Regions from separate parts of the Kluyvera sichuanensis genome, predicted to be linked through region 1. Evidence: predicted binding sites of a transcription regulator. Region 1 holds the regulator's gene; the other holds the start of a gene.
What was found. Region 1 encodes PurR, which represses purine synthesis genes. Its sites were predicted from a motif close to CANGCAAACGTTTGCNTG; they were not measured.
Positions count from the first base shown of each region.

Region 2: the regulator PurR is predicted to act here: its motif matches at 4,338-4,355, upstream of pyrC (dihydroorotase).

Region 1 is NZ_CP162271.1:1,021,463-1,028,540, reverse strand. Features, by position in the region: gene AB2B48_RS05130 (Grx4 family monothiol glutaredoxin) at 1-219, opposite strand, end outside; gene AB2B48_RS05125 (C40 family peptidase) at 563-1,384, shown strand; gene sodB (superoxide dismutase [Fe]) at 1,508-2,089, shown strand; gene AB2B48_RS05115 (MFS transporter) at 2,170-3,336, opposite strand; gene AB2B48_RS05110 (YnhF family membrane protein) at 3,497-3,586, opposite strand; gene purR (HTH-type transcriptional repressor PurR) at 3,881-4,906, shown strand; gene punR (DNA-binding transcriptional activator PunR) at 4,925-5,836, opposite strand; gene punC (purine nucleoside transporter PunC) at 5,950-7,078, shown strand, end outside.
Region 2 is NZ_CP162271.1:568,629-575,706, reverse strand. Features, by position in the region: gene murJ (murein biosynthesis integral membrane protein MurJ) at 1-608, opposite strand, end outside; gene AB2B48_RS02795 (Gfo/Idh/MocA family protein) at 752-1,666, opposite strand; gene AB2B48_RS02790 (YceH family protein) at 1,681-2,331, opposite strand; gene rimJ (ribosomal protein S5-alanine N-acetyltransferase) at 2,342-2,926, opposite strand; gene tatA (Sec-independent protein translocase subunit TatA) at 3,279-3,506, shown strand; gene AB2B48_RS02775 (lipoprotein) at 3,691-4,251, shown strand; gene pyrC (dihydroorotase) at 4,409-5,455, shown strand; gene dinI (DNA damage-inducible protein I) at 5,527-5,772, shown strand; gene bssS (biofilm formation regulator BssS) at 6,054-6,308, shown strand; gene solA (N-methyl-L-tryptophan oxidase) at 6,446-7,078, shown strand, end outside.

The DNA of each region.
Region 1 (7,078 bases):
CTGTGGGAAGGTCGGCCAGTTTGCATATTTCGGCAGCTCGGCACGGATATCCGGGTTCTGCAGGATGTCGACATAAGCAAAGCGCTCACCGCACGCAGACAGTGCCTGAACGGCCTGGGCAGAGAAACCGCAGCTCGGCAGTTTCGGGGAACCTTTCATGTACAGCAGGATCGGGTTTTCAGCGATCTGGCGCTGAATTTTTTCAATTGTCTCGCTCATTATCTTGCTTCCTCAAACTTCTTTTTACGGCAGTAGTCTGACATTGTAACGTTTCAGAGCCTGAACAGAAAATAACATTTTGTTCACGCATTACTATTTTATCGTCTGAAGCGTTAAGTTGCTTTATAAATATGAGTTTATCGGCAGGCTGATGAAAAGCTTGCTCATTATTTGACTCATTATGTATCAAATGATGTTTTTTTTTGCAGTTGCTAACGAAACAACGTTTTATCCTTAAAAACACTATTAACATTTCGTGTTTTTATGGATTAGAATCGTTGGGTTTTGTAAACCATACCCAGGCAAGGACATTTGGCCTGCATCTTACTCAGAGGGTTGTTCAGTGGCGCAGATAAAAAAATGGTCGTTCACGCTCTGTGCATTGCTGTTTACATCGTTATCCTTCACGCCGTTGGCGCATGCTACAGGGCATGCCAAAACCCCAACGGCGCAAAAGTCGCTTCCTGTAAAAAACAGTGAACGCAAGAAAAAGAACGCGGACAATAAATCTAACGCTAAGAAAAAATCCACTCCGGTTGCCGCTAAGAAGAAAACCACGCCAGCCGTAGCGAAAAAAGTTGCTCCAGCCTCCAGCAAATCGAAAACAGCCTCCGCTAAAACCCACGTGAAAAGCAGCGCGGTCAAAACCGCCAGCGTCACCACGACCTGTAAAGTCCGCAAAGGGTACAAGAAACGCTGTACCACCGCTCCTGTAGAAACCCAACCCACGACCATCGCCGCCGCGCACAAAGTTCGCGTGCAGAAAGTACAGAAAACCGCGATGAATAAGCTGATGGGTCAGTTAGGGAAACCTTATCGCTGGGGTGGCAACTCCCCACGCACCGGCTTCGACTGCAGCGGTTTGGTCTATTACGCTTATAAAGATCTGGTCAACATCCGCATTCCACGTACTGCCAACGAAATGTATCACCTGCGCGATGCGCGTCCGGTTGAACGTGGCGAACTGGAAAGCGGCGATCTGGTATTCTTCCGCACCCAGGGCCGCGGTACAGCCGATCACGTTGGCGTGTACGTCGGCAACGGCAAATTTATTCAGTCCCCGCGTACCGGTCAGGACATCCAGATAACGTCGCTGAGCGAAGACTATTGGGTCCGGCACTACGTCGGCGCCCGCCGCGTTGTGACACCAAAGACAATTCGTTAATCACTTACCCCGTTTGTTAATAAACGGGGTAAGCTTATCTTTTATCTCACCTTTTAATTTGCTACTCTATCCATACTTAATACATGGTTATTGAGTGTACAAATATAATAAAGGAGAGTAGCAATGTCGTTCGAATTACCTGCATTACCGTATGCCAAAGACGCTCTTGTTCCACACATTTCCGTGGAAACCCTGGAGTATCATTACGGCAAACACCACCAGACCTATGTCACTAACCTGAACAACCTGATCAAAGGTACGGCGTTTGAAGGCAAAACGCTGGAAGAGATCGTCCGTACCTCTGAAGGCGGCGTGTTCAACAACGCAGCGCAGGTCTGGAACCACACCTTCTACTGGAACTGCCTGGCACCTAATGCCGGTGGCGAACCAACCGGTGCCGTCGCTGATGCGATCGCTAAATCCTTTGGTTCCTTCGCTGAATTCAAAGCACAGTTCACCGATGCCGCAGTGAAAAACTTCGGTGCGGGCTGGACCTGGCTTGTGAAGAAGGCGGATGGTTCCCTGGCTATCGTTTCAACGTCTAACGCGGCAACCCCGCTGACCACCGACGCGAAGCCACTGCTGACCGTTGACGTGTGGGAACACGCTTACTACATCGACTACCGCAATGCGCGTCCAAACTATCTGGAGCACTTCTGGGCTCTGGTGAACTGGGCGTTTGTGGCTGAGAATCTGGCAGCGTAAGCAAAAAATAACCCGGCATCGCCACGCTCCGCCGGGTTATCTCGTATCACGCAGAAGGTTTCCCTTCTGCGTTTTTGTTTTTATTGGCTGGCCAGCGCCTCTTCACCGCGTGAACGACCGCTCAGGAATACCACCAGCAGCGCCAGCGCGGCAACAATCGCCCCCATCACCGGTACAAAGCTGTAACCCAGACCACCGGAGATCACTGCTCCGCCCGCGACCGCACCCAGTGCGTTACCCAGATTGAACGCCCCGATATTCACCGAGGAAGAAAGACCCGGTGCTTCGTGCGCCACGCGCATCACGCGCATTTGCAGCGGTGGCACCACCGCGAAGGTTGCAGCCCCCCACACCACCATACTGAAGGCCGCGCCTACCTGCGTTTGCGCAAGGAACGGAATCGCCAGCATGATTGCCATCAGCAGCAGCAGGAAGCCCTTCAGCGTTCCGCTCACCGAACGGTCTGCGAATTTGCCGCCGAGGTAGTTACCGATTGAGAAGCCGACGCCAATCAACACCAGCATCAGCGTAATAAACGCTGGCGTGGCGTGAGTTATCATCCGCAGCACCGGTGAAATATAGGTATAGAGCGTAAACATCGCTCCCGCACCCAGTACGGTGGTCAGCAGCGCCGACAGCACCTGCGGACGCACCAGCACCGACAGTTCGCGCTTCACGTCCGGTTTTTCACCCGCCCCGCCCTTCGGCAGAGAGAACCACAGCCCCAGGATGGCAATAATGCCAAGGCCTGCCGTTGCCAGGAACGACATCCGCCAGCCGATGGTTTCACCAAGCCAGGTTGCCGCCGGCACCCCGCCGATATTGGCAATCGTCAACCCCATAAACATGGTCGCCACGGCGCTGGCCTGCTTATGCTTCGGCACCACGCTGGCGGCGACAACGGAACCCAGGCCGAAGAACGCGCCGTGGTTAAGGCTGGTAATAATCCGCGACAGCATCAGCGTGGTGTAGTCCGGCGCCATCGCCGACAATACGTTACCGAGGGTAAAAATCGCCATCAGGAAGATCAGGGCGTTACGGCGGGCACGATGTGAAAGCAGCAGCGTCATCAGCGGCGCACCAACCATCACCCCTACGGCATAGGCGCTGATCAGCATCCCGGCTGCGGGAATGGAGACGTCCACGCCTTTTGCGATCACCGGCAGGAGCCCCATTGGCGAGAATTCGGTAGTCCCGATGCCAAAGGCCCCGATGGCTAACGCCAGTAAGGGAAAGTTAATTTTCATGCAAATGCTCCGGTTGGCCGCACAACAGACGCGGCATGTCGATAATGGGCAAAAGCATGACATCAATCACATAAAAACAGAAGTGTACAAAACAGCAAAAGATTATTGCTAAACGGGTAACAATCAGACAGGAGGGAGCGGGCGCCCCCTCGCAGAGGAATTAATGCAGTACAGCAGTCAAACTTGCGGCAACGATCAGCGCAAGGGTAATGACGGTGGTGGTGAGTGACATCTTAAGTTCGGTACTCATCAACTTTTCTCCTTTTTATCGCTACAGCAAAACTGAGCTAACTCATTTTTGCACAGTATTGCGCAAAAATCTTCACAGATTTAGCAGGATGTTGGTTTTTACTCTTCCACTTTGCGTCAGGATAAGTCAAAATTCGACGCTTATTTATAAGCGTACCGGCCATTGACCCCCTCCTGTCGTCCTGTATCGTTTTCCCGGCGAATCGCAATCCACAAAATTGCGTCAGGGTGTGTGAAGGCAAACGTTTTCCTTTCGATTTTATCAGGGGCAGGCCAGGGTCTGGAGTGAGATGGAATGGCAACTATTAAAGATGTAGCGAAGCGCGCAAACGTTTCCACTACAACCGTATCACATGTAATTAACAAAACGCGTTTTGTCGCCGAGGAGACGCGTGAAGCCGTTTGGGCGGCGATCAAAGAGTTGCACTACTCTCCGAGCGCCGTTGCCCGCAGCCTGAAGGTGAACCACACCAAATCGATTGGTTTGCTGGCAACCAGCAGCGAAGCGGCCTACTTTGCCGAAATTATCGAAGCCGTTGAGAAAAACTGCTTTGAGAAAGGTTATACCCTGATTCTGGGCAACGCCTGGAATAACCTGGAAAAACAGCGCGCCTACCTGTCGATGATGGCGCAAAAGCGCGTGGATGGCCTGCTGGTCATGTGCTCCGAGTATCCGGAATCCCTACTGACGATGCTCGAAGAGTACCGTCACATTCCGATGGTGGTGATGGACTGGGGCGAGGCTAAAGCAGACTTCACCGACTCGGTCATCGATAACGCCTTTGAAGGCGGCTATACCGCCGGTCGTTACCTGGTTGAGCGTGGTCATCGCGATATCGGTGTGATCCCAGGTCCACTGGAGCGCAACACCGGCGCGGGCCGTCTGGCCGGCTTTATGAAAGCGATGGAAGAAGCGCAGATCAACGTACCGAAGAACTGGATTGTGCAGGGTGACTTCGAGCCCGAATCTGGTTATCGCGCAATGCAGCAGATCCTGTCGCAGCAGCCGCGCCCTACTGCTATCTTCTGCGGTGGTGACATCATGGCGATGGGCGCACTGTGCGCCGCAGATGAAATGGGTCTGCGCGTGCCGCAGGACATTTCGCTGATCGGTTATGATAACGTGCGCAACTCGCGTTTCTTCACCCCGGCGTTGACGACCATTCACCAGCCGAAAGATTCGCTTGGTGAGACGGCGTTTAACATGCTGATGGACCGTATCGTCAGCAAACGCGAGACCTCGCAGTCGATTGAAGTGCATCCGCGTCTTATCGAACGTCGCTCCGTGGCCGACGGCCCGTTCCGCGACTACCGCCGCTAAGCATTACCCACGGACACCCTACTCGGGTGTCCGCAGCCACTCTTCATTTAGCGTCTCGCTATCCCCCAGATATTCCAGCAGCCAGCTTAAAGCCGGCGACGCTTCGCTTTGCTGCCAGGTCAGGCAACAGGCGGCATCCGGGAACGGGTTTTCAAGCTGTAGCGCCACCCATGCCCCGCTTTCCAACCACGGTTGCGCCAGATGCCCCGGCACCATCGCCGCGCAAAGCCCCGCCGAGATACAGGTTTCCGATGAGGCCCAGTCCGGCACCACCACGCGCTTCTGGTTATCGAGCAGCCAGGTTGTTCGCTTTGGCAGCGATCGCGAAGTATCTTCGCGCACCAGTGACGGCCAGTTGCGCAACACATCATCACTGAGCGGGCCTTCCATCTGCGCCAGCGGATGGGTACTCGCCACTACGCAGTGCCAGTTGAGCATCCCCATATCACGAAACGCGAAACGGCCACCAACCGGAATCGCCTGAGTGGCACCAATCGCCAGCTCCACGCGACCATCGGCCAGCGCATCCCAGACGCCATTAAACACTTCCTGATAAACAATCAGTTCCACGTCGCTAAAGTGGCGATAGAAATCGACAATCAACTGCCGGGTTCGCTGCGGTTTCACGATATTATCGACGGCAATCGCCAACTGCCCTCGCCAGCCGTTAGCAATTTGCTGGCACTGTTGGCGAGTGATCTGCATTTTTTTGATAACAGAGCGCCCCTCCTTCAAAAACCATGCGCCAGCGGGAGTAAGCTCAACGTCGCGATGGCGCCGTTCGAACAGGGGAACTGCCAGCCACTCTTCCAGCTGGCGTACCGTATAGCTGACCGCAGAAGGCACGCGGTGCAGTTCCTGAGCCGCGGCGCTAAAGCTACCGTTGCGCGCCACCGCATCAACCACTTCCAGTGAATATTCAGACCACATTTTCTGCCTGCAAAATTTTTGAATGCATGACGCAAATATTAGCGTTTCACAAGCCGTTATGCACTCTCTACACTCAGCGGCATCGTTTATTCATGATAAAAAGGGCGAAATTAATGCAACCTGGGAAAGGATTTTTAGTCTGGCTCGCGGGGCTGAGCGTATTGGGCTTTCTGGCTACCGATATGTATCTCCCTGCCTTTGCCGCCATTCAGGAAGACCTGCAAACGCCGGCATCAGCCGTCAGCGCGAGTCTTAGCCTGTTTCTGGCCGGTTTTGCCGTCGCGCAACTCCTCTGGGGGCCGCTGTCAGACCGCTACGGGCGCAAACCGATTCTGCTGTCCGGGTTAACCATTTTCGCTATTGGCTGCATTGGCATGCTGTGGGTGCGCGATGGCACCACGCTGCTGGTCCTGCGTTTTGTGCAGGCCGTCGGCGTTTGCGCTGCGGCGGTGACCTGGCAGGCAATGGTCACCGACTACTATCCAGCTCAGCGCACCAACCGCATTTTTGCCACTATCATGCCGCTGGTTGGGCTCTCTCCGGCGCTCGCCCCGCTGCTGGGTAGCTGGCTGCTGGCGCACTTTGACTGGCAGGCCATCTTCGCCACGCTGTTTATTATCACCCTGGTGCTGATGCTCCCGGCGTTCCGCCTCAAGCCTGCGCACAAAAAAAATGCCACTAGCGAAGAAAAGCTGACCTTTATGCGCCTGCTGCGCAGTAAAGACTATCGCGGCAACGTGCTGATTTACGCCGCCTGCTCGGCGAGCTTTTTCGCCTGGTTGACCGGTTCACCGTTTATCCTGCATGAGATGGGCTACAGCCCAACGGTAATTGGTCTGAGCTATGTGCCGCAAACCATCGCCTTCCTGATTGGCGGCTACGGCTGTCGCGCCGCGCTGCAAAAATGGCGTGGTGCCCAGATGCTGCCGTGGCTGCTGGTTATCTACGCGCTGAGCGTGGTGGGTACCTGGGCCGTGGGTCTGGCAGAAAACGCCTCGTTGACCGCCCTGCTGATTCCGTTCTGCGTGATGGCCATTGCCAACGGCGCGATTTATCCGATCGTCGTCGCTCAGGCGCTGAAGCCATTCCCACAGGCAACAGGCCGTGCTGCGGCATTACAAAACACGCTGCAGTTAGGGCTCTGTTTCCTGGCAAGCCTTGCGGTATCCACATTGATTGCCACGCCGCTGCTGACCACCACCAGCGTGATGCTGGTGACCGTGCTGCTCGCAGGCGTCGGCT
Region 2 (7,078 bases), 450 kb from region 1:
TAGGCCAGCTGCAGCACGCCGCCGACGGTCACCGCCCATGCCAGCGCCAGAACCGGCGGGTGGAAGTGTGGCGCGGCGAACAATGCAAAGCCAATCATACTGACGTTGAGGAACGTCGGCGCAAACGCTGGCACCGAGAAGCGGTTCCAGGTGTTGAGAATGGCCCCGACCAGCGAGGCCAGCGAAATCAGCAGAATATAAGGGAAGGTAATGCGCAGCAGTTGGGTAGTCAGCGCAAATTTATCCGCCGTGTCAGCAAAGCCCGGTGCGGTGATAGTGATCACCCACGGTGCCGCCAGCATCCCCACCACGGTCACCAGCGCGAGCGCGAGCGTCAGCAGGCCCGAGACATAAGAGACAAATACCCGAGTCGCGTCTTCGCCCTGCTTGCTTTTGTATTCGGCCAGAATCGGTACGAACGCCTGCGAGAACGCGCCTTCGGCAAAGATACGGCGCAGCAGGTTTGGCAGCTTAAAGGCCACAAAAAAGGCATCGGTCGCCATTCCGGCGCCAAACACCCTCGCTACGATCGCGTCACGCGCAAATCCCAGTACGCGCGAAAACATAGTCATCGAGCTGACGGCAGCCAGCGATTTTAATAGATTCATTAACTTGTGATTCCACAACCCGGATCAAAGCGCCCGATGGATGAGCGCTAAAAAAGTGGCGTTAGTCTACCGGGTTCGGGATGAATTGCTACTGCCAGATGTTACAGCAGGTTAGTGGCCTACAGCGCTAACCCGGAATAAACCTACTCGCGGATCGCCTCACGCCACAACCCTTCCACCATTCGCTGCGCCGCTATCGCCTGTTCCCCTGCCGTTTCAGGAACCGTCTGATTCTGCACGCACTGAATAAAATGATGCGCACAGCCGGTAAACCCGCGCTGCTCAAGCGTGGTCTGCCAGCCCGGAATCGGCCGGGTTACAATGCCGGACCCGCGCTCTTCGCGCCACTCGCGCATATCCGACACCTCAAACAGCCCGCCGTCGGCCACCGCCTGCACCCACTCACGCTGGCTGCCTGCCCGGCGGTGCATACTGGTGGTGATTTGCAGCCCCGGCTGGCTGAAATGGTGCTCGGCATAAAACATATGCCCTTCGTCAGTGGTTTGCAGTACCCCATCGCGCAGCGTTGCTTTTCCGTCCGCCAGCCACAGCGCGGTATCGACCACGTGCAGATAATCATCGAGCAGCGTAAAGCGCAGGTCGTGCGGGCCAACGCTGTCGGCACGGTGTTTATCCATCCGCAGCGACGACATCTCTCCGGCGCGCTTTTTGAGCTCGCGGTAAAGCGGCGCAAAGCGGCGGTTGAAGCCGACCATTAACGTCAGGTTTTTCCGTGCTGCCAGCGCCACCAGCCGCTCCGCATCGTCAAGCTTGTCGGCCAGCGGTTTATCCACGCAGACGTGGACGCCAGCGTTCAGCAGCTCACTCACCACCGCGTAGTGTGAGGCCGTCGAGCTGTGCACGAAGACCGCATCGCACTGGGCGGCTAATGCAGTCAATGAGTCGGCATAAGGCAGGCGATAGGTTTCGCACACTTTCAGCGCTTTCTCTTTACCCGGTGACCACGCAGCCTGCAGCGTCCAGTCCATGGCGGCGCTTAATACCGGCAGCCAAGCTTTCTGCGCAATACCGCCAAGCCCCACCACACCAATGCGAATCTTCGCCATAAGACTTACTCCCCGAGGTGCGCCAGCAGTGAATCCAGACGCTGTTTAAGTTCGGCAACTTCCCCCTCGAGCATCTCGACGCGGGCCAGCAGGCTATCGTCCGCCGCTGGCGCATCGCTCTGGGCGGCTACCGCCTGAAGATCAACCTCACCGCTGAACAGATGCATATAGCGGCTTTCCCGCTTACCCGGTTCTCGCGGCAGACGCACCACAAACGGGCCATCTTCGCGATTCGCCAGACGTTCCAGCGTATTCTCGACTTCTGCCATATCAGTAAATTCATGCATGCGCTGCGCGCGACCGCGCAGTTCGCCCGGCGTCTGGGCACCGCGCAGCAAGAGCGTGGTCACCAGCGCCACTTCCGCCGTCGACAGCTTCAGATCGCCAAATTCAGAGTTGCAGAAGCGCTGTTCGTACTTGGTGACGCGATTACCAAAACCGCTCACCGTACGCAGATAGTGACGTTTCACCAGCGTATCCAGCTGATCCTGCACTTCCGCTTCGCTGAGCGTCATCACCGGCTCGCGGTTGGTTTTTTGATTACAGGCCGTGACCACGCCGTTTATCGAGAGCGGATATTGCTCCGGCGTCGTGACCTGCTTTTCCAGCAAACAGCCAATGACGCGGGCTTCCAGCGGGCTCAGTTGATATTTCATTCGGGTCTCCTTATCGACCTGCAGTCCATTGTGGGGTGGTCAACGCCGTCAGCACGTGATCGCGCCATTCGCCGTCAATCAGTAGATAGTCTTTCGCGTAGCCTTCTTTTTCAAAGCCCAGTCGCGCCAGCAGGTCGCCGCTGCGCTTATTATGCGGCATGTAGTTGGCCATAATGCGGTGAATATGTTGAGTGCGTTGCATATAGCGAATCGCGCTGGTCAGCGCTTCATACATCATCCCCTGCCCCTGCCATTTCTGGCCGATGGAGTAGCCGAGATAACAGGCATGAAACGAGCCGCGCACTACGTTGGAAAAGTTCGCCACGCCGATAATCTCTTTCTCTTCCGGGTCAAGCAGCGCGAAATAGAACGCCGTTCCCTGCTTATGAAACTCATTAATCATCGACAAACGCGCCTGCCAGCCGGAAGGATAGCAATGACTGTCGTCACGAATCGGTTCCCAGGGCTTTAAAAATTGCCGATTCTCGGCGTAATAGTCGGCCAGACGCCAGGCGTCCCGGTCGTGAATCAGACGCACCACCAACCGGTCGGTGGTCAACCGAACTTTCGGCACATTACTGCGATAGCCAAACATCTCACTACTCCTGTACCCAACGTATACCCTGGTCGTCTCACTCTACCTGCCCACGGCGGTCAATGAAAACAACAATCTGTCATGATGCATTGTGATAAAAAAGCCCTATCGCTGGCAATACATGAAAAAGTGAGATAGTCCGGCAAAATGAAGATGTTACCGCGCCTCTCTCTTTATCACGAGTCGTGACATTACGCGCCCTCATGCATAAAGACGAACGGTGCGAAATCAATGCCATTAAGAGACAAATAAATTAATCTTGGGTTTGCGAAAATTCGCATCCCAAATACTCAGGCGACCGGTTCATTACGCCGACGGTTATTCTCTCTGTTTTTTCTATTAAGGTGCCATGATGGGCGAAATTAGCGTCACCAAACTGTTAGTCATTGTCGTTCTGGTTGTGCTGTTATTCGGTACCAAAAAACTTGCCTCTTTGGGCTCCGATTTTGGTGCGGCGCTGAAAGGGTTCAAAAAAGCGATGAACGATGACAATCATGCTGAAAATGATGCCGATTTTCTCAGTGAGAAAACCACACAGGGCAATGCTGAGGACACTGACGCCAAACAAAAACGGGCCTGATATTGCACCGCATAAAGACCGCTGAATGGAGCTACAGGTAAACGTTCCGTCGTAAAGCCGCCCATGGCGTGGCCTCCAGCGCCTTCGCTACGGCACTTTCAGCATTTTCCGCTGTCAGAGTTCTACTAACAGGGTATGCTGCTTTATGTCAGGATGCACCGAACGCTTTACCTTGAGGAACCTCATGAAAAAATTGTTTGTTATTGCCGCACTGATCGTTAGCGGCCTGGTGGTTGGCTGTAATCAACTCACGCAATATTCCGTTAGCGAGCAGGAGATTAACCAGGCGTTACAGAAGCGGAATAATTTCTCGAAAGATATTGGCGTACCCGGCGTAGCCGATGCCCATATCGTCCTGAGCAACCTCTCCAGCGCAATTGGTCGTGAAGAGCCGAACAAAGTGACGCTGAGCGGCGATGCCAAACTGGATATGAACTCCCTCTTTGGCAGCCAGAAAGCGAATATCGCCCTGACGCTGAAAGCGCTGCCGGTGTTCAACAAAGAACAAGGCGCCATATACCTTCAGGAGATGGAGATCCAGGATGCGAAAGTCACGCCGGAGAAGATGCAGACGGTGGTACAGACGCTGATCCCTTACCTCAACCAGTCGCTGCGCACCTACTTCAACAAACAGCCGGCCTACGTGCTGAAAGAAGATGCCAGCCAGGGTGAAGCATTGGCGAAGAAATTTGCCAAGGGTATTGAGGTGAAACCGGGCGAAATCATTATCCCGTTCACGGACTAATTTCCCGGCACGCCCCCTTTTAAACCCTCTCCCCTCAAGGAGAGGGTTTTCTTCTTTCGCAAACAAATTTCACAGAAAAGGATGCAAAGGAAAACGTTTCCGCTTATCCTTAGTGCCCGGCAAAAAATGACTGATTTCCCACCAGCCGGAGCCTCAAATGACCGCATTACCGCAAGTTCTGAAAATTCGCCGCCCAGACGACTGGCATATCCATCTTCGCGATGGCGAGATGCTAAAAACGGTTGTCCCGTATACCAGTGAGCTGTATGGCCGCGCAATTATCATGCCGAACCTGGTTCCGCCAATTACCACCGTAGATGCGGCTATCGCCTACCGCCAGCGCATTCTTGACGCTGTGCCAGCCGGGCATAACTTCACGCCGCTGATGACCTGCTACTTAACCGACACCCTCGACCCGAACGAGCTGGAGCGCGGTTTTAACGAAGGCGTATTCACCGCAGCGAAACTGTACCCGGCGAATGCCACTACCAACTCCAGCCACGGCGTCACCAGCACCGATGCGATTATGCCGGTGCTTGAACGCATGGAAAAACTGGGAATGCCGCTGCTGGTGCACGGTGAAGTCACCCACGCAGATATTGATATTTTCGACCGCGAAGCGCGCTTTATTGACACCGTAATGGAACCGCTGCGCCAGCGCCTGCCGGGCCTGAAGGTCGTTTTCGAGCACATCACCACCAAAGATGCGGCCGAGTACGTGCGCGACGGCAACGAACTGATTGCCGCCACCATTACCCCTCAGCACCTGATGTTCAACCGTAACCATATGCTGGTAGGCGGCGTACGCCCTCACCTTTACTGCCTGCCAATTCTTAAGCGCAATATCCACCAGCAGGCGCTGCGTGAACTGGTTGCCAGCGGCTTTACCCGCGCCTTCCTCGGCACCGATTCTGCGCCGCATGCCCGCCATCGCAAAGAGGCAAGCTGCGGCTGCGCAGGCTGCTTCAACGCCCCGACGGCGCTGGGAAGCTACGCTACCGTATTTGAAGAGATGAACGCGCTGCAGCACTTTGAAGCCTTCTGCTCTTTGAACGGCCCGCGCTTCTACGGCCTACCGGTAAACGAGGATTTTGTCGAACTAGTACGCGAAGAGAGCCAGGTTGCCGAAACCATCGCGCTCAGCGACGATACGCTGGTGCCGTTCCTGGCCGGTGAAACGCTGCGCTGGACGGTGAAAAAATAATTTCGCGCCCCCTGTTGTAAAAGCCGCACAGTAACTGTATAAATATACAGTATATTACACAGGGGGCAATTATGCGTATTGAAGTTACCGTTGCAAAAACCACTGCACTGCCTGCAGGTGCGCTAGACGCGCTGGCAGACGAACTTTCCCGCCGTATTAACGACCAATTCCCGGACAGCGGAGGCACCGTCAGCGTGCGCTACGCGGCCAACAACAACCTCTCCGTCATCGGCGGCATTAAAGAAGATAAAGACCGCATCAGCGAGATCCTCCAGGAAACCTGGGAGAGCGCGGACGACTGGTTCATCACCGATTAAGATTTGCTCCCTCATTGTGTTTTTGCCGGGTCGCCCCGGCTTTTTTTCGTTCTTTTCTGCTTGTTATTTCCTCATTTATCCCCATCTTTTAGATTAGCCGCAAAAACAATGAGCAATATGGTTGTTTATTGCGCGAACGACCGGTCTATTCAGGAATTTATGTTGCTTTTGATTTCAATTCTCGAGTATTTATTGAATTGTTGTATACTGATAAAGCTTCACAAAAAATTGCATTGAACCTCGAGAGTTGTTGCCTTTTAACACATGAAGAAGGGGTTATGATGGAAAAGAATAATGAAGTCATCCAGACCCATCCCCTCGTCGGATGGGACATCAGCACCGTTGATAGCTACGATGCCATGATGTTGCGCCTGCACTACCAAGACCCCAATCAATCGAGCAATAAAGAAGCTGAAGTTGGCCAGACCCTGTGGCTAACCACCGATGTCGCACGTCAGTTTATTTCCATACTGGAAGCCGGGATTGCCAAGATTGAGTCTGGCGATTACCAGGTCAATGAGTATCGCAGGCATTAACGCTGATACTTTCGTCGTATTAACGACCAACAGGCACCTACGGGTGCCTTAATTATTTTCACCCTTGTATAACCACTATCGGTTAATTACTCTACCAGTCTCTGGCTTCGCGCTTTATCATCGTGTCGGGAATCACTATGGAATACGATCTTATTATTATTGGTAGCGGCTCCGTCGGCGCTGCGGCAGGTTATTACGCCCGTAAAGCGGGTTTACACGTACTGATGACCGATGCCCATATGCCACCGCACCAGCAAGGAAGTCATCACGGCGATACCCGTCTGATGCGCCATGCCTATGGTGAAGGTGAGAAATACGTCCCGCTGGTTCTTCGCGCCCAGGCGCTATGGGACGAGCTAGCCGCAACCAGCGGCGAAGCACTGTTTGAACAAAGCGGCGTCGTTAACCTTGGCCCCGCTGACTCCATCTTTCTGAACACCGTCGCCCAGAGTGCTGAACAGTTCTCTCTGGCAGTTGAACATCTTGATGCCGCGGCGGTCATGTCCCGCTGGCCCGAAATTCGCGTCCCCGCAGACTACCGTGCCATCTTTGAGCCTGGCTCAGGGGTACTGAAAAGCGAACTGGCAGTGAAAACGCTGATTGCCATGGCGAAAGAAGCCGGCTGCGCGCAGCTTTTCAACTGCCCGGTTACCGCTATTCATAGCGATGCGAACGGCGTAACCATTGAGACCTCCGAGGGAAGCTGGCGCGGCAAAAAGCTGTTGCTGACGGCAGGAACCTGGGTCAAACAGCTTTACCCTGACCTGCCT